Regions from separate parts of the Schinkia azotoformans genome, predicted to be linked through region 2. Evidence: riboswitches for the same ligand, from Rfam matches in the RefSeq annotation. Region 2 holds a riboswitch; each other region holds the start of a gene.
The links. A riboswitch is a leader RNA that binds a small molecule or an ion and turns the genes downstream of it on or off. The one in region 2 is predicted to bind thiamine pyrophosphate.

Region 1 (5,925 bases), on a different contig from region 2:
TGGCTTTTCAACATATGGAGTTGCACCTAGTGATTCAAAATGGGCATAAAATTGATAGAATTGCCAGCCCACAAATAAAAGGAAAAGGGAGAATCCTATTTGAACAGAATGCCGTGTCCACTGTATTGGTTTTCTTTTAATCTTTCTTTTTAGGGTAGAAGTATTAAGCATCTAAAACCCTCCATATGGCAAATTTTTTTTCATTGTAAGCCTAAGAATGGTGGTGAGGTGTGACGCACATCACAAAGACAATGAAAAAAGGCCCTAAAAAGGGGCCAGTTCACAAACTATTCATAAAATTTTATTGAAAATGTATGTTTTTCCTTATTAAATGCGAGCCGATCATTTGTGATCTCTTCATTATTAACAAATACTTTTGGCGGTTCTTTTAAAAGATGAATTACAAGTGTCCACTCGTTCCAGTTAGGTTTATATGAAGAATGCTCATTTTTAATTGATAGCTGAATATCGGACCCCGTTTGTTGACATGTTATTTTTTTAAGAAAATATTCACCTTTTTCATTTGCAAATGTTTCCCCATCGTCATCATATAACGTGTAAGTGATGTCTTCGTTTTCATTAGGGTAGAGATGAATTTCCATATTGGTTTCCGGTGCCATTGTTGAGTACTTGATCGCTCCATGAGCTATCATTGATCCTTTTTTTATAAAAATCGGCAGTATTTCCAGGTCAGCTTCAACAAGGATATAGGTTCCACCTTGAATAACTTTATCTGTCCAGTAATTGACCCAATCCCCTTCCGGTAAATAAACGACGCGGTGATATGTGTCAGGCTTCATAATAGGGGCAATGAGGGCATTCTCCCCGATTAAAAATTGATCTGAGAGATTGGTTGTCTTTGAGTCATTTGGATATTCTAAAAATAACGGACGCATCACAGGTATACCGGATTGGCTTGCTTCCATGAATAAAGTGTAAAGATGAGGAAGCCACTGATAACGAAGATGGATATATTTTTTTATAATTTTTTCATATTTTTCACCAAATGACCATGGCTCCTGCCTTACTGTATCGAGAGCATTATGATTTCGGAAAAAAGGTGTAAAAGTGCCAACCTGCATCCATCTCGTTAATAATTGCCCGTTCGAGTCATGGGCAAAGCCGCCAACATCAGGTCCGCAAAATGGGATCCCTGATACGCCAAGATTCATCAACATTGGCAACGACATTTCTAGATGCTCCCAAAAGCTCCGATTGTCACCTGTCCAAACAGCTGCATATCGTTGGATGCCGGCAAAGCCTGCACGGGTGAGCAGGAAGGGCCGCTTGCCATTTAGCTGCTGCTCTAAGCCCTCATATGTGGCCTTTCCCATTAATAAACCATATACATTGTGAAGTTCATGATGAGTTTTTAAGTCACCATCATTATTGTGAATCACATCAAGATCCATCGTTTTTGTTTTGTTAAAAACAGCAGGTTCATTCATATCATTCCAAATTCCTTCAATTCCTAAATCGGTGTAAAAGGAATGCTTTTCCCCCCACCATTTTTGCGTTTCAGTATTTGTGAAATCAGGAAAGGCACTTATTCCCGGCCAAACTTCATCGAGGTAAAGATCGCCTTCCAGGTACTTGCAGAAATGGTTTTCGAGGACACCTTCTTTATAAATATAGTAATTTGGATCTTTTTTGACACCTGGGTCAACGATTGGTACAACATGGATACCTTCTTGTTTTAAATCATGTATGAGTTGTTTTGGATCTGGAAAGGCAGCACGATCGAACGTAAAAACTCGATAGCCGTCCATATAATGAATATCTAAATAAATCGCGTCAATTGGGATTTGCTTTTCGGCAAATTTACTAGCAAGCTCTCTAACTTCTTGCTCCGATTTATAGCTATATTTGGACTGATGGTAGCCTAGTGCCCATTTAGGAGGAAGAGGCATCCGCCCTGTTAAATCGGTATATTGCTCGATCACATCTTTAGGCGATGGACCTGCCAAAATGTAATAATCAAGCTGCCCATCCTCGGCTAAAAATGAATAAGCATCATTGTTTGATTTGAAGTCAAATGTTGTTTTAAATGTATTATCAAAGAAAATCCCGTGGGCTTTCCCGTCTCTTATAGTCATGAAGTAGGGAATTGATTGATATAACGCATCAGTTTCAGGATTGTGCGGGGCATAGACATCTGAATTCCACATCGTCATTTTTTCTCCCCGCTTATCAAGAAAACCCGTTTTTTCACCAAAACCGTAAAAATGGTCATCCGCATCCATATCTTTAAAACAAAATACAGCATTCGTACTTGTACACCCCATTCCCAAATTGGATTCGGTAACAAGGATATTTTCATTTTTATCTTTGACGCAAACACGTAGCGGTGATTTTTGAAGTTCGACAGTAAGTTTAGGCGACGCTATGATGATCTTTTCATCAAGCTCTTCTAGTTGGACTTTTACAGGATCTGGCTGTTTAACCAAAGCAACACTGCTCTTTAAGGAAGGCTCTGAAGAAGGGTCCATGATTATTCTTACAATATCATCGCTATAAAAAAGTAAACTAACAAATCCGTGTTGACAGTGAAAAGTGAATATTGATTCGTTTTGCTGCAAAGTGAGGAGCGACCCAATATCGAAATACTTAATCTTCGTCAGGTTCTTTGTAGAATCAGGACGTATCGCAAAGCTTGAATCTTCTAACATAAATAAACCCTCCCTCAAATTTATTTTCTCTATGTAGAATATTTTACCATAATGGGAGGGAGGGGGCACCAAAACAAAACAGCCATCCCCAAGGGGACGGCCATTACCAAGCAAGCATAATTAATAATTGAACTTTGCATTTGTAACATCGAAATACTTCGGAGCAGTGTTAATAAGCAATGACACAAAAATGGCACTTAAAATAAAGGCTGGAAGCATATAAGTGCCATTATATAAAAGTGAGTATAGGGCTACAGGAGTTCCTGATGGTGCGTATTCACCGAAGAAGACAATCCCGCCGATAACATGGGCTGCATACCGCAAAACGCTTCCTAATAGTGTTCCGGCAATAACATAGGTAGTAACTTTACTTTTTGAGTGCTCATTAATAGCATGCTGTATTTGTTTCATGAACACACCAGCGAGTCCAATAACGATAAAAGCAATGAAGTAATCTAATAGACCTTGGATAGGGTGTACAATATACGCTTGCCCGGTTAAAACCTGAAGCCCACCAAGTAAGAGACCCGAAAGCATGCCACCTTTAATCCCCCATCTGAAAGCAATTAGGAAAACGGGAACCATGGCAATGGAGATAGAACCACCTTGTGGCCAAATTCTTAATGAAACCATATTTGCTAATAAATCAAAAACATAAGCCAATGCTGAAAATAAGGCAACTTCGACTAAAAATAACGTTTTACTCCTCTTCATAAGTAAAAATCCTCCCCAAAAAAATAAAATAAAATAAAAAAAGCTACCCACAGGGTAGCCAGCTAAAAGCGTAAAAAGTATGAAAACATTCAAAGTAAATGTTCATTCCTACGCTGGCATTACCCAGATCAGGTTAAACGGGTCGATACGGACTAGTATCCTCTCAGCCAAGTTCCCTTAGCTCCCCTTACATTTTCACTATAACAGTAGTGACATCGTTTGTAAATTTTAAATTAATCAAGATGAATTGCGATTGATTCTGCTTGCGTCTGAGCAGTCTGATTTATTAGCATTTCATTTGATCTAAATTTAATTAGTTCGATTGATATTTGGTGAATGAGCTTTTCGTAGCTGGAAAGTTCCATCATAATGGTAGAATAAAAATCGGACTTTATACTGTATAAAGTACACACAGCCTTATTTTCTTCTACTTCCAAACTTTTATAAAAAGGAAATTCACAGTCTAAAAATGCCTTTTTTACATCATCAAGATTAAGGCTCAAGAGCAATCACTCCCTCATGAGTATCACGTCAAATGTTAACATAATTCACCGAGAAACAACAGTGATAGTGAAAAATACTTATATTCGTATTACTATTATCGTGTAAAATTAAAGTTGTACAGCAAAACAAAAGGAGACTTTTTATGAAGAAATTACTAACTATATTCGTTCTGGCAGCAGCCATCACAACAGCCGGTTGTTCCGGAGCAGGAAATACTCAAACAGAAACATCATCACAGCCTCCACGAAATGCAGAAAGCGTTGAAGAAGGCGCGTATACTAATGTTGATGTAAATGAGGCGGAAAAGCTGATTGAACAAGGGATCACAGTTATTGACGTGCGAACTCCGCAAGAATATGAAGAGGGCCATATTCCTGATGCGAATTTAATTCCGCTACAGGAAATGGAGTCACGTCTAAATGAATTTTCCGAAGATGAGCAATACTTAATTGTCTGCCGTTCCGGAAATCGTTCCGCTCAAGCTAGTGAAATCTTAGTGCAAAATGGAATGAAGCAAATTTATAATATGACCGGGGGCATGAATGAGTGGACTGGGGAAGTAGTCACAAAATAATAATAGAGCACCTTTGTAATTTGCATAATATGGATATATGGATTACAAAGGATTTTTAGATTAAAATAGTAATATTAGAAATAATATTGAAAAGAGGCATACAATGATTACTTTAAAATCACAAAGAGAAATTGAATTAATGCATGAGGCTGGAAAATTATTAGCGAAAGTCCACCTTGAAATTGCAAACATGATTAAACCGGGAATTACAACGAGTGAAATAGATAGTTTTGTTGAAGATTTTCTTGCAAAGCACGGTGCTACACCTGAACAAAAAGGGTATCAAGGCTACCAATTTGCAACCTGCGCATCAGTTAATGATGAAATTTGCCATGGCTTTCCGAGAAATGAACCATTAAAAAATGGTGATATTGTAACCATTGATATGGTTGTAAATTTAAATGGAGCACTTGCGGATTCGGCTTGGACATATCAAGTGGGCGAGGCAACTGAAGAAACAACAAAATTGCTTGATGTAACGAAAAAAGCCCTTTACCTTGGAATCGAACAAGCAGTTGTTGGAAATCGGGTTGGAGACATTGGTCATGCCATTCAAAAGTATGTTGAAGGGGAAGGCTTCTCGGTTGTTCGTGAATTTACAGGACATGGCATTGGCCCAACGATCCACGAGGAACCGATGATTCTTCATTATGGTCAACCTGGAAAAGGCACAAGACTTAAAGAAGGTATGGTCATCACAATCGAGCCAATGGTTAACGTTGGTGAATGGAAAAGTACAATGGATGATAACAAATGGACGGCCCGCACCATTGACGGAAAACTTTCTGCTCAATATGAGCATACCATTGCCATTACAAAAGATGGTCCAGTTATTTTAACTGACCAAGATAATCTATAAAAAGAAATGGCGGGGACTATGTTCCCGCTATTTTTTTTACAAAAATTATAATATTATAAGTAGTGGATTTTCCATTTTTAAGAAAAACGGGGGAAGAAAGGTATGCGTTCAAATAGGCACAACGCTTTTGCTTCAATTGCTTTTTCGCTTTTGTTATTAACCGGTTGTAATGCAGAACCAGCCGTGACGAAGGAAGAGATAAAGGTTGTCGCGGTAGAAGCTGTGAAAAAAGAAAAAGGGGTGGAGTATTCAAGGCTATCTGGAACACTTACACCCAAGGAAGAAACAATCATTTCTTTTGAGATTGGTGGAAATATTAAGTCCCTTCAATTTGATGAGGGCCAATTTGTAAATTCAGGAGATGTCCTAGCAAACTTGGACAGGCGGGATTATGAGCTTCAGCTCGAGAAGGCAAATGCAGCCATTCAGTCATCCAATGCCAGTTTATCGGCTGCTGAAGCAAGTTTAGAAGAGGCAACGAACGGAGCCCGCAGTCAAGAAAGGTCACAGATTAAGCTCAATGTCGATCGGGCTGAAGAGGCTTATAAAAATGCCACCGCAGATTATGAACGAATGAAAAACCTGTTTGAAGCGGGGGCCATTTC
Region 2 (5,925 bases):
TTATCGAGCCTCAGGCTATGAGTGATACAACAGTTATGTCAGTAGGTGTTAAAGTTAGAGCAAAGGATAAAAGGAACAGTAATTTCAAAGGCACAGACACAACAGTTTCTAACGGCTCCATTATTCATGTTTACCCAAATCAATTTATGATGTTGGTGGATGGCGGAAAAATTATTGATTATACTGCCGAGGAAGGGTATTACAAAGTTGAAAATTCTTCGATGCCGTCATTGTTTAATGGTGAATTTGGAGAAGCGTTATATGAAACGTTTAACAGAATAAAATTTGGCGGAGTGCCATCTTCTGCCCAAAAAGTTTATTTTATAAATCTTCAGGAGATCAAAGGGATCAAGTTTGGTACTCGAAATCCAATTAATTACTTTGATAATTTTTATAATGCTGAATTATTTTTGAGAACGCACGGAACGTACTCGATAAAAATTGTGGACCCACTTAAATTTTTTGTGGAAGCAATTCCACGAAATAAATCCATTGTTGATATAACCGAAATCAATGAACAGTATCTGTCTGAATTTATGAATGCGCTGCAAACAGCTATTAATCAAATGTCAAGCAACGGCATTCGAATTTCATTTGTTCCTTCTAAGGGAATGGAACTGGCAAAATACATGTCAACCATATTAGACGAGGACTGGACACGGATGCGTGGGATGCAAGTTGAGTCAGTCGGAATCAATAGCATTTCTTATGATGAACAATCTCAAAAGCTTATCAATATGAGAAACCAAGGTGCTATGCTGCAAGACCCAACAGTAAGAGAAGGCTTTGTACAAGGCGCGATAGCGAGGGGATTAGAAGCTGCTGGTTCAAATGAAGGTGGGGCTATGCAAGGATTCTTAGGTATTGGTATGGGTATGCAAGGTGCAGGCGGTTTTATGGGAGCGGCCTCAGAAGCAAATAGATACCAAATGCAACAACAAGCACAACAAAACCTACAAAAACAACAGCCTGTAAGTGCTCCATCTGAACAGTGGAAGTGTAAGTGCGGACATAGTAACACGGGCCGTTTCTGTTCAGAATGTGGTTCACCAAAGCAAACACCAGAGCAAGAAACTTGGAACTGTCAATGTGGGCATCAGAATCATGGGAAGTTTTGTGCAAACTGCGGTAGGAAACGACCTGATGATGATGGCAAATTAAAATGTAAGAGTTGTGGATTTACACTATTTTCTAATGAAACCGTGAAATTCTGTCCTGAATGCGGAAATAAGTTTTAACGATGAAACCCTACATTTGCTAAACCAACAATGAATGAGGTGGTCAGCTTGGAAGTAGTTGTTTACAAGTGTATTAATTGCGGTGGGCCTCTTGTCTTTAAGGCAGATACACAAAACTGGATATGTGATTATTGTTTAAGTGAATTTACCGAACAGGAAGTTAAGGCTTTTATTAATAATGAGCAATCGAACTATGAGTCTACGATGAGTGGCGAGTCCCTACAGGAAAAGAAACAGCTCGATCAAGAATTTGAAGAAAAAGCGGTCGGGTTTATTTGTAATAGTTGTGGGGCGGAAATCGTGACGGATGACACAACAGCGGCAACCTTTTGTTATTATTGCCATAACCCGACCATCATTCCTAGGCGTTTGGAAGGTGAATTTAGACCAAAGAAAGTCATTCCGTTTAAGTTAGATCGTGAGAAAGCCACAGAACGATTTGTCAACTGGTGTAAAAGAAAACCGCTTCTGCCTAAATATTTTACATCCACCTCACAGCTTGAGAAGTTAACAGGGATTTATGTTCCATTTTGGCTATTTGATTGTAATTCCAATGGGGAAGTTGCTGGTGAAGCAACGAAGGTCCGGGTTTACACTAGGGGCGATACCCGATATACGGAAACCAGATTTTATCATGTCAAAAGAGAGGGCAAGGCCGGTTTTAAAGCTGTACCAGCGGATGGATCGAAAAAAATGGATGATGAACTCATGACCATTCTAGAACCCTACGATTATCAGGATTTAACTGATTTTTCAATGTCCTATTTATCTGGTTATTTAGCAGAAAAATATGATATGGACCAAAACGATGTATACGGTAGAGTTTCCGATGTTATCCGAAAAAATATGGGTTCATTACTTCGTGAAACGATTCAGGGTTATAGCTCCGTACGTATACAGCATTCAAATGTTCAGTTAAAAGAGGTCGATGCAACGTATGTTTTATTGCCGGTTTGGGTATTTACGTACCAATTTAAAGGGAAGACCTATCTTTTTGCGATGAATGGACAGACAGGAAAAATTGCTGGGCGCTTGCCGATTAGTATGGGAAGAGCTGCATCATGGTTTGGCATGATATCAGGTGCTACTTTTGCCGTTCTTTCGTTAGGGGGGCTTTTCCTATGGTGATTTTAAAAAGGTCGCTCCTTATAATACCGGTTATCATGCTAATAATTTTAATAGTAGGAACCAGTGTATTCGCTACGGAAAACAAAGTTTACGATTTTGCTAGTTTGTTCACCGATATTCAAAAAGAACAGCTGCAAGAAAAGGCAACCTTGCTTAGTGAGCAATTAGAGATGGATATTATCATTGTTACAATCAATGATGATGAAGGAAAATCATCAAGACAATTTGCAGATGATTTCTACAAGGAACATGGTTTTGGATTTGCGGGAACGTCTGACGGTATTTTGTATCTTCTTAATATGGATAGCCGTGAAGTTTATATTTTTACAAGAGACCGAATCGTGGATTATTTTCCAGATGCGACAATTGAAGCAACGCTTGATGAGTTTTATCCATATTTGGGTGAAGGAAAATATAGTGAAAGTGCGGATGTTTTTTTAGATGAAGTGGAAAAAGTAATGCATGAGGGACTACCTATTAGTGCGGGAAACGGGCCATCAACAAGCCAAATTCCTAGCACAACGGTTGAAACTGTTCATACAACAAGTGATTCGGAGTTGATAAAAGAACTCACCCTTTATTTACTTATATCCATTGGGCTAGGTGCTGTTACAGTTGGTATTATGGCTATGAATAATCGTGGCCGCTCAACAGTCAATGCAAGAACATATTTAGAAAATAACTCCTTTGTTGTTACGAATACGGAAGATCAATACGTTCGTACAATGGTGACCCAACAAAAAATACAAAGGAATACAGGCAGCGGTGGAAGTTCGGGATCCTCTTTTGGTTCTGGTGGCGGTCGATCCGGTGGTGGCGGAAGGAAGTTTTAACGGCAGATAGTGAGAATCGATCTGAGTGAATGGTTTCTGAAACTAGGGCCGTTCGATGACGGATAATTTGCTTTTATCCGCACCAAATGGAGTTCAAGCCTCGTTTGATGCAAGATAATTTGAAATTATCTGCATGAAAGCGAAAAATGATTTCCAAGAATCGAGTTAGGTGTGAAAAATGGGAAACAATGTGAATAAATGATAAGTGATTCCTATAAATTGCTATTTCTCGTAAACTATGCCTATACTAATATATAGAAATCAAATAATTAATAATTCGACTAGGGGAGCATGAAAATGCTGAGAGAGATATGATCGACCCTTTGAACCTGATCTAGGTAACACTAGCGTAGGGAAGTGGAACTGGAACTGGCATTTTATGTGGACTATTATGTCTGTTTACCTAACCCATCTCTATTAAACTAGTGATGGGTTTTTGTATTTTATCGCTCCCAATGTTAAAGAGGTGAGAACATTCCATCAAATATTTTAGTAATGTTATATCGGAAACTGTCTTAAATAGAAAGGGGATAATATTTTGACGAACTTATTTACGGATCGATTATGGAACCGAATAGAGCCGATTTGGAAGTCATATTTGGAGCATCCTTTTGTGAAAGGGCTTGGAGAGGGCTGGTTAGAGAAGGATAAATTCAAGCATTATATGAAGCAGGACTATGTTTACTTAATTGAATATTGTCGACTTTTTGCTTTGGGAAGTGCTAAAGCACAGGACTTAAAAACGATGACTATATTCGCGAAACTTCTTCATGGCACGTTGGATATGGAAATGGAACTTCATCGTCAATATGCCGCTCGATTCGGAATTTCTCATGATGAGCTGGAAGCAACGGAGGCAGGCGCTACAACAACAGCTTATACAAGCTACATGCTAAACATAGCACAACTTGGAGGAATTGAAAATGTAGTCGCATCTGTCCTTGCATGCGCTTGGAGTTATAGCTTTATCGGTAAAGAACTAGCATCATGGCCGGGAGCAATCGATCATGAATTCTATGGTGAATGGGTAAAAATGTATTCATCCGATGAATTTACTGAATTAGCTGAGGATTGTATGAATCTGATAAACGAAATGGCGGAGGGAAAACCAGAACGAGAATTAGCTAAACTGGAGGAGATTGTAGTTAAAACAAGCTACTTCGAATATATGTTTTGGGATATGGCGGAGAAACAAGAGGAATGGCCCGTTAAACTATATACACAAAGCAGGCTTATAAAACCGATGTGAAATGGGAATAATAGGGAACATAGTAAGAATACTACAGATTGTCTAGGGTTAATCATTGAAAGAAGCGCCTAGGTACGTTATGCTTAGTATAGAAATAAGAATTTTTAAGAAAAAATAGAATAGTTATAATGCAGTAAAAAAGAGGATGCACCAATATAATTCCTTATCGTGCATCCTCTTTAGCTTATGGTCAACAGATGTTTAATAGGAGGATTATTATAATGAATACTAAAATTAGAAAAGTAAAATTCAACAAAGAAGGAAAGAATCCCGTTTACAAGGTAATTCTTGAGTGTCCTGAAGGAAAAGAATTATATACACACTTTGATTATATCCTTGAAACCAATACATATTCGGTATTAAAAGTAAAATATGATGGGCTTGATAAAGATGCAAAGCTTGCTTGGTATACTAAAGATGTTGAAAAGCTTCCCGTTGATAAATTCTTAGATAAAGTAAGCCAAAAGATCAATAAAAAATATGGTTATGTATTAGAAAGTAAAAACTAGTTTACATAAAATTTTTATGGTTAAAATTGAAGCTTAAATGTCGAAGTGCCTGGCACTTCGACATTATTTTGTCAGGGGAAAACCCCATCAATCAATTTTTGAGTCAATTTTGGATGTATCTGCACTTTCTCCAAACCATTCTTGTAATTTTGCTTTTGCTTTATTTTTAATATCCTCATCAATATATATTGCCACTTGCACTAATGCCAATCCAACTGCACTCAAATCATCGGTATACCCTACTCCTATCAGAGCATCTGGAATTAAGTCGATTGGAAGAATGAAATACCCTAATGCTCCAATAATCGTTGCCTTTGCCTTTACTGGAACCTCTGGTTTTTGAAGTGTGAAGTATAGTAGCAATACAATATACACAACAGATGAACCAGCTTTTTTAGCAAAAACCTTTAACTTTTGCCAAAATTTTTTATCAGAGAAATGTTCGGATGCAAATAATTTCATGTTGTTTCCTCCAATAGTTTCTAGTACTCACATCATAATATATCTTAATAAATAAAGGTAACAAAAAGGTAAAAGTTATTACACGTCGAAAAATCCCGACAGGTTTTGTCTGTTATTGACGCACGTATTTTATTGTATTTCCTATTGCCCTATGGTTTAATTAACCATATTGATATTTTATAAGAATTCTACAAAAAATAAACTTTACTAGAATATATGAATAGGAGGTTGATATAGAGGTCGACGGAAAATACATATCTGTAGAAATCATACGTAATCACTTTGGCATTTTAATTTATTATCTAAAATAATTCATAATGAGGAGTTATTAAAATGGTTATTCAAAATTTAGTTAATACGAAACAATATTTTGTAAATGAAACAAAAATGAACTATTTTGTGGTTTATGAAAAATTCGAAAAAGTTAAGGCCTTTATTAAGGATAAATATATAGAAGAATGGAATGCTGGAACAGAGGAACTTATACATATTTTTTATGCTAATAG
Region 3 (5,925 bases), on a different contig from region 2:
ATTCATTTGAAGTTTTGGGCACATGTAAAAGGGAGTGAATGCTGCAAGTTGGATATGGCAATTCGCTGGAGATAAATATGTCAATAAAAGAAGGAAACACGGTATGCAATTTCCGCTTATCGTGTTTTTTTACGTTCCAAATAATTTTCGAAATATTTCCATGCAGTTATCATATATATACTTGGTAAAAAGGTTAAAATCTAGTAAAGTTAATGTATGAAAGGTAGAAAGGGAGATTAAGAGTATTATGAGATTTTTAAAGATGTGGCTTCTGATTCCACTTATCATTTTTGGCTTAATACTGTCAAGTACGACAACAATCCATGCAGGTTCTTCTGCTGTATTGTATGCTAATGCGTCTACTAATACATATAAAGCCAGTTTATTAAAGGATATTGAAAAGATTATTCAGGAAGCAATGGGAAAACGGCAAAATACGATTGTGATCCAATATAAAGGATCTACAAATAAACTGTTAGATGTGATAAGTGGATATATTGATAAGGCAATTGAAAATGATGAATATTTGAACTATTCTTTTCGCAGTGTAAATATGTCCTATAAAGCATATGGAACCGATATTACGATAACCCTTAAATTCACATATTATGAAACAGCAGCTGAAATGAAGTATGTTGATCAACAAGTAAATGCCATTTTGTCTAAGATCATAAAGCCTGAAATGAATAACCATGAAAAAGTAAAAGCTGTCCATGATTATCTTGTGTTGAATCTAGGGTATGATACTACCTTGATTAGCAATTCTCCCTATACGGCTTTAACAAAAGGAATAACAGCATGTAATGGTTATGCTATGCTCGCCTATAAAATGTTGAAGAAATTAGGTTTTGACGTTCGTTTAATTAGTGGTACTGCCAGTAGCCAAGCATATAAAACCCAAAACCATGCGTGGAATTTAGTGAAGCTGGACGATAAATGGTATCATCTTGATGTAACATGGGATGATCCCGTTCCCGATGAAGCAGGACGGATTTTTTATGATTATTACTTACTAACGGATAAAGAAATTTCAAAAAATCATAGTTGGAAACAGGGAGGAATAAATGGTGAAGAAAAGCCATACCCTGCTGCAACTACAGCTTATTTAGACCTTCTACAATCAAAGCTTTCTTCAACAAATGAAGCGGAGCGTTATCAAGAATTAATGGTAACAATAGGTTTACACTACTTGCTTCCGGAAAATACTGCAAGTCGTTTAATTGAATTGAGCGATATGATTGGCAATCAATTTGCAAGCTATAACAATGAATTTAACCTTCGCTATATTGATAACAAAGGTGATTTAAGCACAAACCTTAGACAAATCATTTATGATAATGCTGTTAAACATAAGGTAAAATCATGGAGTTTTGTCACTCTTCCTTATATAAGGGGGACGACATCTTTTGACCAACTGGTTATGATTTCGGATATTGTATACCAAAATGATCCGCCGAAAGATTAAGAATTTAAGAATTAATGAAAAATGATTGCAACGATTATAATAATGTGTTAAACCTAATATAGATGAAAATTTAATATTCTAGCGTTACTACTAGGGGTGCTGAAAAGGCTGAGAAAGACGATTGTCTTAACCCTTAAACCTGATCTAGATAATTCTAGCGTAGGGAAGTGGTGCTTGGTGTCTGTAATTATTTTTATTATTGGCATCATTCATGTTGAATACAACCACTTCTATTTAATAGAGGTGGTTTTTTTATTTGGAAAAAGGAGGGATTTCTAATAAAAGGGCATACTACGCTGCAATTTACAGATGTTGATTTTACATATAGTGGAAAGGAGCCTGTCATTGTAGAAAAATTAAATTTCACCGTAAAAGAAGGTGAATTTGTAAGTATTATTGGGCCAAGCGGCTCTGGTAAAACGACACTATTTCGGCTGATTACAGGTCTAGAAAATCCCACCTCTGGGAACGTAATAATCGATGGTTCAGCCTCCAGCCAACGTTTAGGCAGTGTGGGTTATATGCCCCAACAAGACTTGCTTTTACCTTGGCGAACTGTCTTGGAAAATGTAACTTTACCGTTGGAAATGGAGGCATCGAAACAAATAGTCCCAAAGGTGGAAGTGTATGACCTACTACAGGAATTTGGTTTGAAGGGGTTTGAACACTCCTATCCAGCACAATTGTCTGGTGGAATGAAGCAGCGCGTCTCGTTCCTTAGAACAATTATTACTGGATCTAACATTTTATTATTGGACGAACCATTTAGTGCGCTAGATGCCATTACAAGATTAACGATGCAAGAGTGGCTTTTAGAGCAATGGGAAAAAATGCAAAAGACCATTTTATTTATTACACATGATGTAGATGAAGCTCTTTTCTTGTCCGATCGAATTTTTCTAATCAATAGAACTCCGATAGAGGAATTTACGGAAGTTATAGTTCCATTATCAAGGCCCAGAAAAATAAGAGATCTTGCCGGGCAAGAAATTGTAAACATAAAGGAACAATTAATAGACCGGCTTCGAATGAAGGTGTACAATGGATAAATTTAAATATTATTTTTCTTCTATAACGATTATTTTATGTGTTTTTATTTTCTGGGAAATAGGAGCCGCGATTGTTAACAAGAAGTATATATTACCTTCTCCAACACAAATATTGCTTAAGCTGTGGGACTTAAAAGGTGTTCTGTTTTTAAATCATTTACCAGCAACGATGTTGATTATTATCGTAGGATTGTTGACTTCAATCATTATTGGTGTTGGATTAGCGGTTTGGATGAATATGAATAAGTCGGTGGAAAAAGCTTTTTATCCTCTGTTGATAGCATCACAAACAGTTCCTATTATTGCGTTGGCACCGATTTTCGTTCTTTGGTTTGGTTATTCAATCTGGGGTAAGGTTGTAGTCACCGTTTTGATTACATTTTTCCCGATTACAGTGAGTACATTTGATGGCTTACGGTCAATTAAAAGCGAGCTTGAAGAATTATTTTTGACAATGGGTGCGTCGAAAAAAGAAATCTTTTTTAAATTAAGTATTCCAACCGCCTTGCCGTTCTTTTATTCGGGATTAAAGGTGGCTGTTACCTTAAGTGTAATCGGGGCCGCAATAGGAGAATGGTTAGGGGCAAAAGCTGGCTTGGGGTATTTTAGTCGCAGGATGATGACTCAATTTGATGGCGCAGGTGTATTTGCACCAATCATTTTATTGTCTTTTATCGGTATTCTTTTATTTTTATTAGTAACATATTTAGAAAAAATATCTTTTAAGTGGAGGAAAATAAAGTGAAAAAATGGTTGTCTGTAATTTTTTTAGCCGTATTGCTATTTTCTGTTGCAGCTTGCGGTTCAGGTAATAGTAGTAAAGAGACGTCAACTCAATTAAAAGATGTGGGCATCATGTTGGATTGGTATCCAAACGCATTACATACATTTCTTTATGTAGCAAAGGAGAAAGGGTATTTTGCTGAAGAAGGAGTTAATCTTGAAATTCAATTTCCGGCTAATCCAACGGATCCACTTAATTTAGCCGCTGCAGGAAAGGTTACTTTAGGTTTATATTATCAGCCAGATGTCATTATTGCACGTGCCAATGAAAATATTCCGGTTAAATCTGTTGCATCGATCGTTCGGGCACCATTAAATCATATCGTTTTTATGGAAAATAGCCGGATAAAGTCTCCAAAGGATTTAGAAGGGAAAACAGTTGGTTATCCGGGAATTGCTTTAAATGAATCATTGTTAAAAACAATGGTCGAAAATGACGGAGGTGATCCCAGTCAAGTCGAATTGGTCGATGTTGGTTTTGACTTAGGAGCATCCATTGCAGCAGAGAAAGTTGATGCAGTTATCGGTGCTTTTATTAATCATGAGGTTCCCGTCCTAAAGCAAAAAGGGTATGAAACTCGAAATTTTAATCCTGTTGAATATGGTGTACCCGCTTATAGTGAAGTTGTCTTAGTAACAAGTGATGAAACTTTAGAGAATCATAAACAAGAAATAGAAGCATTTTGGAGGGCCGCTGTTAAGGGATATGAGTTTACGAAAGCAAATCCTGAGGAAGCCTTACAAATTTTATTAACAAATCAAGATGAGGCAAACTTTCCGTTAGTAGCTGAGGTAGAGAAAGAAAGCTTAAGCATATTAATGTCAATGATGGAGTCCGATCAGGAACCTTTTGGCAGCCAAACAGCCCAATCATGGGAAGAAGTAACGGATTGGCTTAAAGAATCTGGCTTGGTGAAATCAGATCCAAATATAGAAGAAATGTTTACGACACTTACAAAATAACAGAAAAATCAGAAAATATGTTGTGCTCGAAAAAAAGATAAAATATAATAATTTTAGGGTAATATCCCGAATACATTTGCGAGAGGGTGTTAAAATGGAATTTGTTTTAAGTTGTAAAGGCAGTGCTGAACCTTGTGAGGTTACTTTTGATCATGATAACGGCCGTTATATGCTTAGGAAAGCAGACCGAAGCGGTGAGTTTTTTAACACCCCACAGCAATTAGTCGAATGGATCGAAGAAAACTGGACGATAAAGGATTTCTATGATCCGGAGGAGTTTATTAAAATGGTGAATGAAATAAAAAACAATCTTTAATTACTCTCCCAAACTAAAAAGCAAAACCCTTGCAAGGGTTTTGCTTTTTATTGTCTAGCTCCAGCGACCAGCGACTCGTAAATTTCACTCATCTCCCTACGATAAGTCAACAACAGAGGAATCGCTTCGCTCATCGCCGGATATCCTTTATCTCAGTCGATGCGATCCAGTTTATACGTCGCTAAACGGTCGCTTTCGCTTTTCTAATTAATATCCCCAAGAAGCACCAACGATAATTAAAAGGATGAATAGTACAACGATTAACGCAAAGCCACGTCCGTAGCCGAAGCCGCAGCCGCCATAACCAAAGCCTCCGTATCCGCAGCATCCGCCACCAAATCCACCGTATCCGAACATATAATTCAACTCCTTTCTGAGAATGTAAACCATCAAAGAATGAGTGTTGCTCTACAGAGTGCCCTTTGAGCAATCTGTACATTAATAACATATGGAAAACAAAATTAATCCGTATAGTTATTTGCCCTGTTTCTGATAAAATAGGCGTTTATTATTTTTGTCTCTATTTTTTAGATAATAGGGGATATGCCTATAACATTTATGAACATTTGTCATAGGTTAATAGTGTGTTAGTTACAGTAATTTAAAGGAGGAGAATAAATATGGCATATGGATTTGGATATGGGTATGGTGCTTGCGGTTGTGGATGTGGTGGATTCGGTTATGGTGCAAACGCCTTCGCTTTAATTGTAGTTTTATTTATTCTTTTAATTATAGTAGGTGCCGCCTGGAGATGCTAATACCCATTTGATTCGCTCACAATTAAACAGTAGTCCTATTCTCTTAATGAGTGGGGCTACCTTTTTTTATTGATGAAAATAAAAGAACCCGCTTTAGCGTCCAAGCGGGCTATATAAAAAAAGGAGGTAGAAGATAATAGTGGAAAAAGTTAAAACCTAGTAGACGAAACTGGTGCCTACAATTATCAACAAAATAAATAGGACGACAATTAACGCAAAGTTATTGCCATATCCGCCGTGCCCGCCGCTCATAATGATCACCTCCTTGTTGTGTTTACTTATAAATTATGTCTGTTCATCTTTTTATGTATAGTTGCATGTCCTCCACAAATAAAAAAGGGCAAATTTGTTTGTAGCAAATAATAAAAAAACCGGGGATCCCGGTTTTTGTTGATTACCTTATTTTAATCAGTACCTTTACTTACATCTTTGGTTGGATGCATAAACGGGGCAGCTTGTGGTGGTTTTTGCTTTTCAACAAGATCGATATTTTCATCTGTATTCCAACCAATATCATTCGTCGGATGAACCCATTCGTCCCCGGCCATAACAGAAGGGTCTGTTTCTTTCGTCCATTGATTTAATGGTGAG
Region 4 (5,925 bases), on a different contig from region 2:
TCAATAAGCTGGTTGAAATACCGACAACAAAAATTGTTATTAATGATAGCAATAGTGTTTCCGGTGATATTAAGAAGCCGCCAATAATTACAACAAGTGCATCGATGAGCAATATGATTACCCCTACATTCATCCTGAACATATCTGAAAGAAACTGCGCCAACAAGTCAGTACCGCCCGTACTCGTCTCAAATTTAAGCATCGTACCAATTCCAATACCAACAAGCAGACCACCTAGAATAGAGCTTATTAATGGGGATTGAAGAATTTCCGATAATTGAACATGCCTTAACGGTGAAAGGACATCTATAAAAAATGAGGAAACTAAAAACCCATGAATACTATTATAAAAATAAGATCGATAACGAAACCAAGCTAATATAAAAATCGGAATACTGCAAAAAATAATCGTAAGTCCCGTTTCAAATCCCCACAAATAATTTACAATTAATCCAATACCAATCATTCCTCCATCCAATAATTCATTTGGAAAAAGGAATAAATTAACTCCGATGGCAACAGATATACTCCCAGCGATAATTGCACTTGCTTTTTTAACAAAAGACATTCTGCATCTCCTTCATGTAACGGACATGCTACATGTATATGCCTTTTGATTCGGAAATAGGTGTAAAAAAGACTGTCTTCCAATGCCTAGTGACATAAGTAAGACAGCCAATTCCATTATAATTTTTTTATTTCATTTCTTCTAGTAGATCCTTCACAGCTTCCCTTGGATTCTCACTATTGCTAATAGCTGAAATAACTGCAACTCCATCCGCCCCCGCCTCGATGACCGGTTTGATTAACCCTTTTTGAATGCCGCCAATTCCTACGATTGGAACAGTAAGGTTATTTTCTCTTAATTCAACGATAACTTCAGGTCCCTTCACTTCACGAATATCCTTTTTTGTGGTCGTTTCGTACATCGGTCCAACTCCCAAATAATTTGCCCCTTGTGCTAGTGCTTGATTAGCCTCATTCAGGTTATGGACGGAAATACCGAGTAGTTTGTCACCAATCATTTTTCTCACTTTTAGCGGGTCTTCATCTTCTTGACCAATGTGAATGCCATCTGCATCAATTTCAAGTGCCAATTCAAGATCATCATTGACGATAAAAGGAATTCCATTTTGTTTACAAATAGCCTGTAATTTTTTTGCCAACTTTATTTTTTCAGAGCCCTTTTTGGCATGGGTCCCCTTTTCTCTGAATTGAAAAAAAGTAATACCTCCTTCAATCGCTTCCTGTAGTACAATTTCAGGATCCTTCAAACAATTATTGCTCCCCATCACAAAATAAAGCTGAAGCTTTTTTCTTAGCTCTTCTTCGGAATATCTCATTTACATAATGCTCCCCTTTTATTATAGGCCCAATGATTCGTTGGACCGTGGCCTGTGCCGATTCGCAAATCATCTTCAATGGCAGCTTGAATAAAGTGTTTAGCAACTGATATCGAATCCACGATGTTTTTCCCTTTCGCTAATTCAGCCGTAATCGCTGCAGAAAACGTACATCCCGTTCCATGAGTATTCTTTGTAGCAATTCTCTTGCTTTCAAATTGGAAAAAGCGGTTTCCATCATATAAGAGATCAATCATTTGATCGGTTTCTTCGTGTCCGCCTTTAATCATTACATTTTTTGCACCTAGATTATAAATAAGTTTGGCAGCTTCTTTTCGTTCACTAAGATTTGTAATTTTAATGCCAGATATCACCTCTGCTTCAGGGATATTAGGAGTTATAACTGTTGCTATTGGCAATAAATAATCTTTTAGGGCTTCGATTGCTTCCGCTTGTAATAATGGTGATCCTCCTTTTGCAATCATCACCGGGTCTATTACAAGATTAGACCATTGATATTGCGTGATTTTTTCCGCGACAACCTTAATAATTTCACTGTTAAAAAGCATGCCTGTCTTTACTGCATCTGGTGTTAAGTCTGTACCGATTGAATCAATTTGCTTTGCAATACCTTCAACACTTAGCGGATATACCCCTTGTACACCAGTTGTATTTTGTGCTGTAATTGCCGTAATAGCCGTCATTCCATATACACCAAGTTCTTGAAACGTTTTTACATCTGCCTGGATTCCCGCTCCCCCACCGGAATCTGAGCCAGCAATAGTAAGTGCCTTGAAAACTTTCATTAGATACTCACTCCATTTCTTTTTATACAACACAAAAAGCCAACCAAAATAGGTTGGCCTTCTGTTTTAAAACAGAATTAGTCGCATTCCCTACGTTGGTACTAACCAAATCAGGTTCAAGGGTTAGACAATCGTCCTCTCAGCCATACGGCACCCCTAGCTAATCTTTCAGTATTTATATGAATCTTAATTTAGTATATCAATACTTTTTATCTTTGTTAAGTTACTAATTACACAAAAGTTTCATAATTAAGAAAACATTAACCAAGGCTTATAAATTATAATTAATTTAAACTTTTCATACAGGAGATTAATGAATGAAAACATTTACACTTACTTTTAATGATTTTACTTGCTATAGGTACCTCCGCAATGGGATCAGCGATTTTATTAAAGACATGGTCGCGGATGATTCTACTCTTGTTGAGGTCGTCCTAAATGAAGCGGTTAATAATGCTATTAAGCATGGAAGAAATAAAAAAGTGCTGGTACGGGTTAAAATTCAAAAAAATGGATTCCTAGTTATTAGGGTAAAAGATAGAGGCAAAGGCTTTGCAGTAGATGAAACTATTCAAAAGGTAAATGAAACTAATATGATGAAAGATATAAATTATACAACTTTAAAAGAATCAGGCAGAGGCTTATTTATTATGCAGCAGGTAATGGATAAAGTCATTTATAATAAGAAGGGAAATGATGTGTTGCTGGTGAAAAATATACAACGCAGAAAACAAATTCAATAGGTGATAAAAATGCGGATTCAGGATTTGAGTTTGAAAGTAAAGCTTGGTTCAATTTTTACAATTGCCTTACTTTTAAACTTTTTTGGATTTTATGTAATGATTAATTTTCTGGATGAACATAAACATGATAGTCATCTAATTAATCTAGCGGGTTCCCAAAGAATGTTAACGATACAAATGGTTAACGAGGCTTACCATGTGGCAGAAAGCAATCCCATCTATTACACTCAACTTCGTGTAACAGCCAAAAAGTTTGAGAAAAATCAAGAGGATCTTATTTTCGGTAATAATAGCTCCGGTATCCATGGAATAAAGGCGCCAAATATTACAGCCCACCTTGTAGAGGTATTACATGAATGGCAGCCTTTTTCACAGAAATTGGACAGGCTTATTAAGTCAGATGATCCATCTGAAAAGAGACAAATAGCGGCTGAAATACAACAAGATAGCTTCTTGTTACTAAGAAAAGTTAATAATGTAACGAATCAAATTGAGCAAAATTCAGAGCACAAGGTAGAAATTATTAAAAATATCCAGATTTCAATTATGCTTGTAAATGTATTCATTTTCCTTTTCGCCACATGGGCAAGCATCCATCATATTATTCATCCAATTACGGATGTCATTCAGCTAATGAAAAGAGTTGCAGACGGAGATATCAATGTTAAAAAGCTAACCATTGAACGCAGTGATGAAGTTGGGCATCTTGCCCAATCATTCAATCAGATGGTTTCCAACTTGAAGCATCTCGTTTTAACCGGTAAAGTCCAGGTCGATTTTCTGCCACCTGAGCTGAACAACGAAAACTTTGAAATCAAAAGTATATATAAACCATCTGAATATGTTAGCGGCGATTTTTATCATTATATTTGGGATAAGGAAAGAAATACATTGTATGGGTACTTAATCGATATTATGGGACATGGTTTGGATACAGCTCTTCACACTTCGCATATTCACGTTTTATTTGAACAAGCTGCCCATAAACATGATTTATCACTAGCAGAAAAAGTTAAGTGGGTCAATCATGAATCTATTAAATTTTTAACAAATGAGACGTTTGCAACAGGTATCTGCTTTGAATTTAACTTTCTAACATCTTCATTAAAGTATGTTTCTTGTGGGATTAATCACTTTATTGCAATGACAAAGGAGCAAAAAGGAATGATTACTGTCGAAGGGGCTTTTTTAGGAATAATGGGAGCAATGCCCTTCGAAGAATATGAAATGCCGTTTAAGTCAGGTGATTATTTCAACTTCTTAACGGATGGCTTACTCGACCACTTACATGTAGATCAATATAAATTTCCAAGCAGCTTTCAAGCTTCATATGAAATGCTAGTAGCCTTAAGTAATAGTACTATTATCACAGATGATGCATCTGGACTATGTATAAATATTAAATAACATGATAATATATTCCTATTAAAATCGATGGAGTGATTGAATGAAAATGAGTCTGAAAGTTAAATTATTAGGCAGCTTCGTTGTGCTAATAACCTTGCCGATTATTGCTTTAGCCGTTTTATCGTACAATATGACAGCCGATTCAATGCAAGAAACGATTGAAAAGGAATTAGTTGAAACAACTAGATTAACAGCAGAATCAATTAATCAAACCGTACAATCCACCACATCACTCATACAGCTGCAAAGTAAAACTGAACTTATACGTAAAATGACGAGGGAAAGTGATTCGGAGAATAAAAACATTGTACTAAACATGCTTCAAAATTTTGTAAGTGATAATAAAGATTTAATCGAAATGATCCTAATTACGGATGAAAACGGCATCGCTTATATGAACAGTTCCAGCACCAATGAGGTGACAGACTTATCAGATAGACAATATGTGAAGGATGCACTAAATGGGAAATATTCTATTAGTGATGTTATAACTTCAAAAGTTACGAAAGAACCTGTTATAGCGATTGCCTTCCCATTGTTAACAGATAATCAGAAGGTTAACGGCCTTCTAATTGGTACGGTCAAATTCGATAAAATTACTGAAAAAGCCGAACAAATCAAAATTGGTAAATCTGGATATGCCTATATGGTAGATAAAGATGGACTTTTAGTTTCCCACCCGGTAAAAGACAAGGTTTTAAAAGAAAATGTACTGAACACAGGTTCTACTGAACTAAAGGAATATGTAAGAAAAATGAATGCAGGAGAAACTGGGAGCGGCTATTATACATACGAAGGAATTTATAAATTTGTTACCTTCCAACCTGCCGCTAAGTGGAGCATTGCTGTAACAGCAAATTATGATGATTATATGGCCCCCGCTTATAAAATAAGAAAAAGTAGTATAATTATTTCAACGGTGGCCATCATTCTTGCGATTCTTGCTGCTTACTTTATTTCAGCTAGAATTGTTAATTCGATTAGGAAGCTTCAAACGGCTATGGAGTTGGGCGGCAGTGGAGACTTAACAATCCAAACATCAATCCAATCTAAGGACGAACTGGAGGATCTTAGTAATTCCTTTAATACAATGATTGATAATCAAGTGAAAATCATTAAACAAGTTTATGCTGCGTCAGATGAATTAGCTGCAGCATCGGAAGAAATGGCTGCATCAACTGAACAAGTATCGACTTCCTCAACTGAAGTTGCCGAAAGTACACATCGACTTGCAATCGAAGCTGAAAATGGAAATTTTGCGATCATTGATACTTCAAAAGCATTGTTGGAATTATCATCATTAATTCAAATTGCCAAAAATAAAGCGACATCCGCTGACCAAAGCTCGCAATTTACTTTAAGAACGGCAAATGATGGTAAAGAAACCGTCTTAGATGTTATTACAAGAATGGAACATATTAAAGCAAAAATGGAAGAAACAAAGACTCATATTTCATCTTTAGAACAATATTCAAAGGAAATAACGTCCATTACCGATACAATTACAAATTTAGCAGAACAAACAAATCTATTAGCATTAAATGCCGCCATTGAAGCGGCCCGTGCCGGTGAAGCTGGAAAAGGCTTTGCGGTTGTAGCTAACGAAGTCCGTAAATTGGCAGAGCA

Region 1: another riboswitch for thiamine pyrophosphate. It lies ahead of thiT (energy-coupled thiamine transporter ThiT); the one in region 2 lies ahead of tenA (thiaminase II).
Region 3: another riboswitch for thiamine pyrophosphate. It lies ahead of P9E47_RS11505 (ABC transporter ATP-binding protein); the one in region 2 lies ahead of tenA (thiaminase II).
Region 4: another riboswitch for thiamine pyrophosphate. It lies ahead of thiD (bifunctional hydroxymethylpyrimidine kinase/phosphomethylpyrimidine kinase); the one in region 2 lies ahead of tenA (thiaminase II).

What each region holds. Positions count from the first base shown of each region.
Region 1 covers NZ_JARSMD010000029.1:56,424-62,348, forward strand. The annotation lists gene P9E47_RS18415 (4Fe-4S binding protein) at 1-171, opposite strand, end outside; gene P9E47_RS18420 (glycoside hydrolase family 31 protein) at 288-2,669, opposite strand; gene thiT (energy-coupled thiamine transporter ThiT) at 2,790-3,383, opposite strand; TPP riboswitch at 3,472-3,581, opposite strand; gene P9E47_RS18430 (hypothetical protein) at 3,617-3,886, opposite strand; gene P9E47_RS18435 (rhodanese-like domain-containing protein) at 4,030-4,461, shown strand; gene map (type I methionyl aminopeptidase) at 4,565-5,320, shown strand; gene P9E47_RS18445 (efflux RND transporter periplasmic adaptor subunit) at 5,423-5,925, shown strand, end outside.
Region 2 covers NZ_JARSMD010000025.1:67,597-73,521, forward strand. The annotation lists gene P9E47_RS15395 (SPFH domain-containing protein) at 1-1,238, shown strand, start outside; gene P9E47_RS15400 (hypothetical protein) at 1,278-2,366, shown strand; gene P9E47_RS15405 (TPM domain-containing protein) at 2,360-3,199, shown strand; TPP riboswitch at 3,473-3,572, shown strand; gene tenA (thiaminase II) at 3,738-4,448, shown strand; gene P9E47_RS15415 (hypothetical protein) at 4,670-4,957, shown strand; gene P9E47_RS15420 (YkvA family protein) at 5,045-5,419, opposite strand; gene P9E47_RS15425 (hypothetical protein) at 5,753-5,925, shown strand, end outside.
Region 3 covers NZ_JARSMD010000019.1:132,256-138,180, forward strand. The annotation lists gene P9E47_RS11495 (hypothetical protein) at 1-75, shown strand, start outside; gene P9E47_RS11500 (transglutaminase domain-containing protein) at 248-1,465, shown strand; TPP riboswitch at 1,548-1,648, shown strand; gene P9E47_RS11505 (ABC transporter ATP-binding protein) at 1,810-2,514, shown strand; gene P9E47_RS11510 (ABC transporter permease) at 2,507-3,259, shown strand; gene P9E47_RS11515 (ABC transporter substrate-binding protein) at 3,256-4,260, shown strand; gene P9E47_RS11520 (hypothetical protein) at 4,355-4,576, shown strand; gene P9E47_RS11525 (YjcZ family sporulation protein) at 4,784-4,933, opposite strand; partial or broken gene P9E47_RS22940 (YjcZ family sporulation protein) at 5,254-5,334, shown strand; gene P9E47_RS11535 (YjcZ family sporulation protein) at 5,491-5,586, opposite strand; gene P9E47_RS11540 (DUF3905 domain-containing protein) at 5,739-5,925, opposite strand, start outside.
Region 4 covers NZ_JARSMD010000019.1:124,807-130,731, reverse strand. The annotation lists gene P9E47_RS11480 (YitT family protein) at 1-568, opposite strand, end outside; gene thiE (thiamine phosphate synthase) at 696-1,343, opposite strand; gene thiD (bifunctional hydroxymethylpyrimidine kinase/phosphomethylpyrimidine kinase) at 1,340-2,149, opposite strand; TPP riboswitch at 2,219-2,317, opposite strand; gene P9E47_RS11465 (ATP-binding protein) at 2,467-2,892, shown strand; gene P9E47_RS11460 (SpoIIE family protein phosphatase) at 2,902-4,299, shown strand; gene P9E47_RS11455 (methyl-accepting chemotaxis protein) at 4,340-5,925, shown strand, end outside.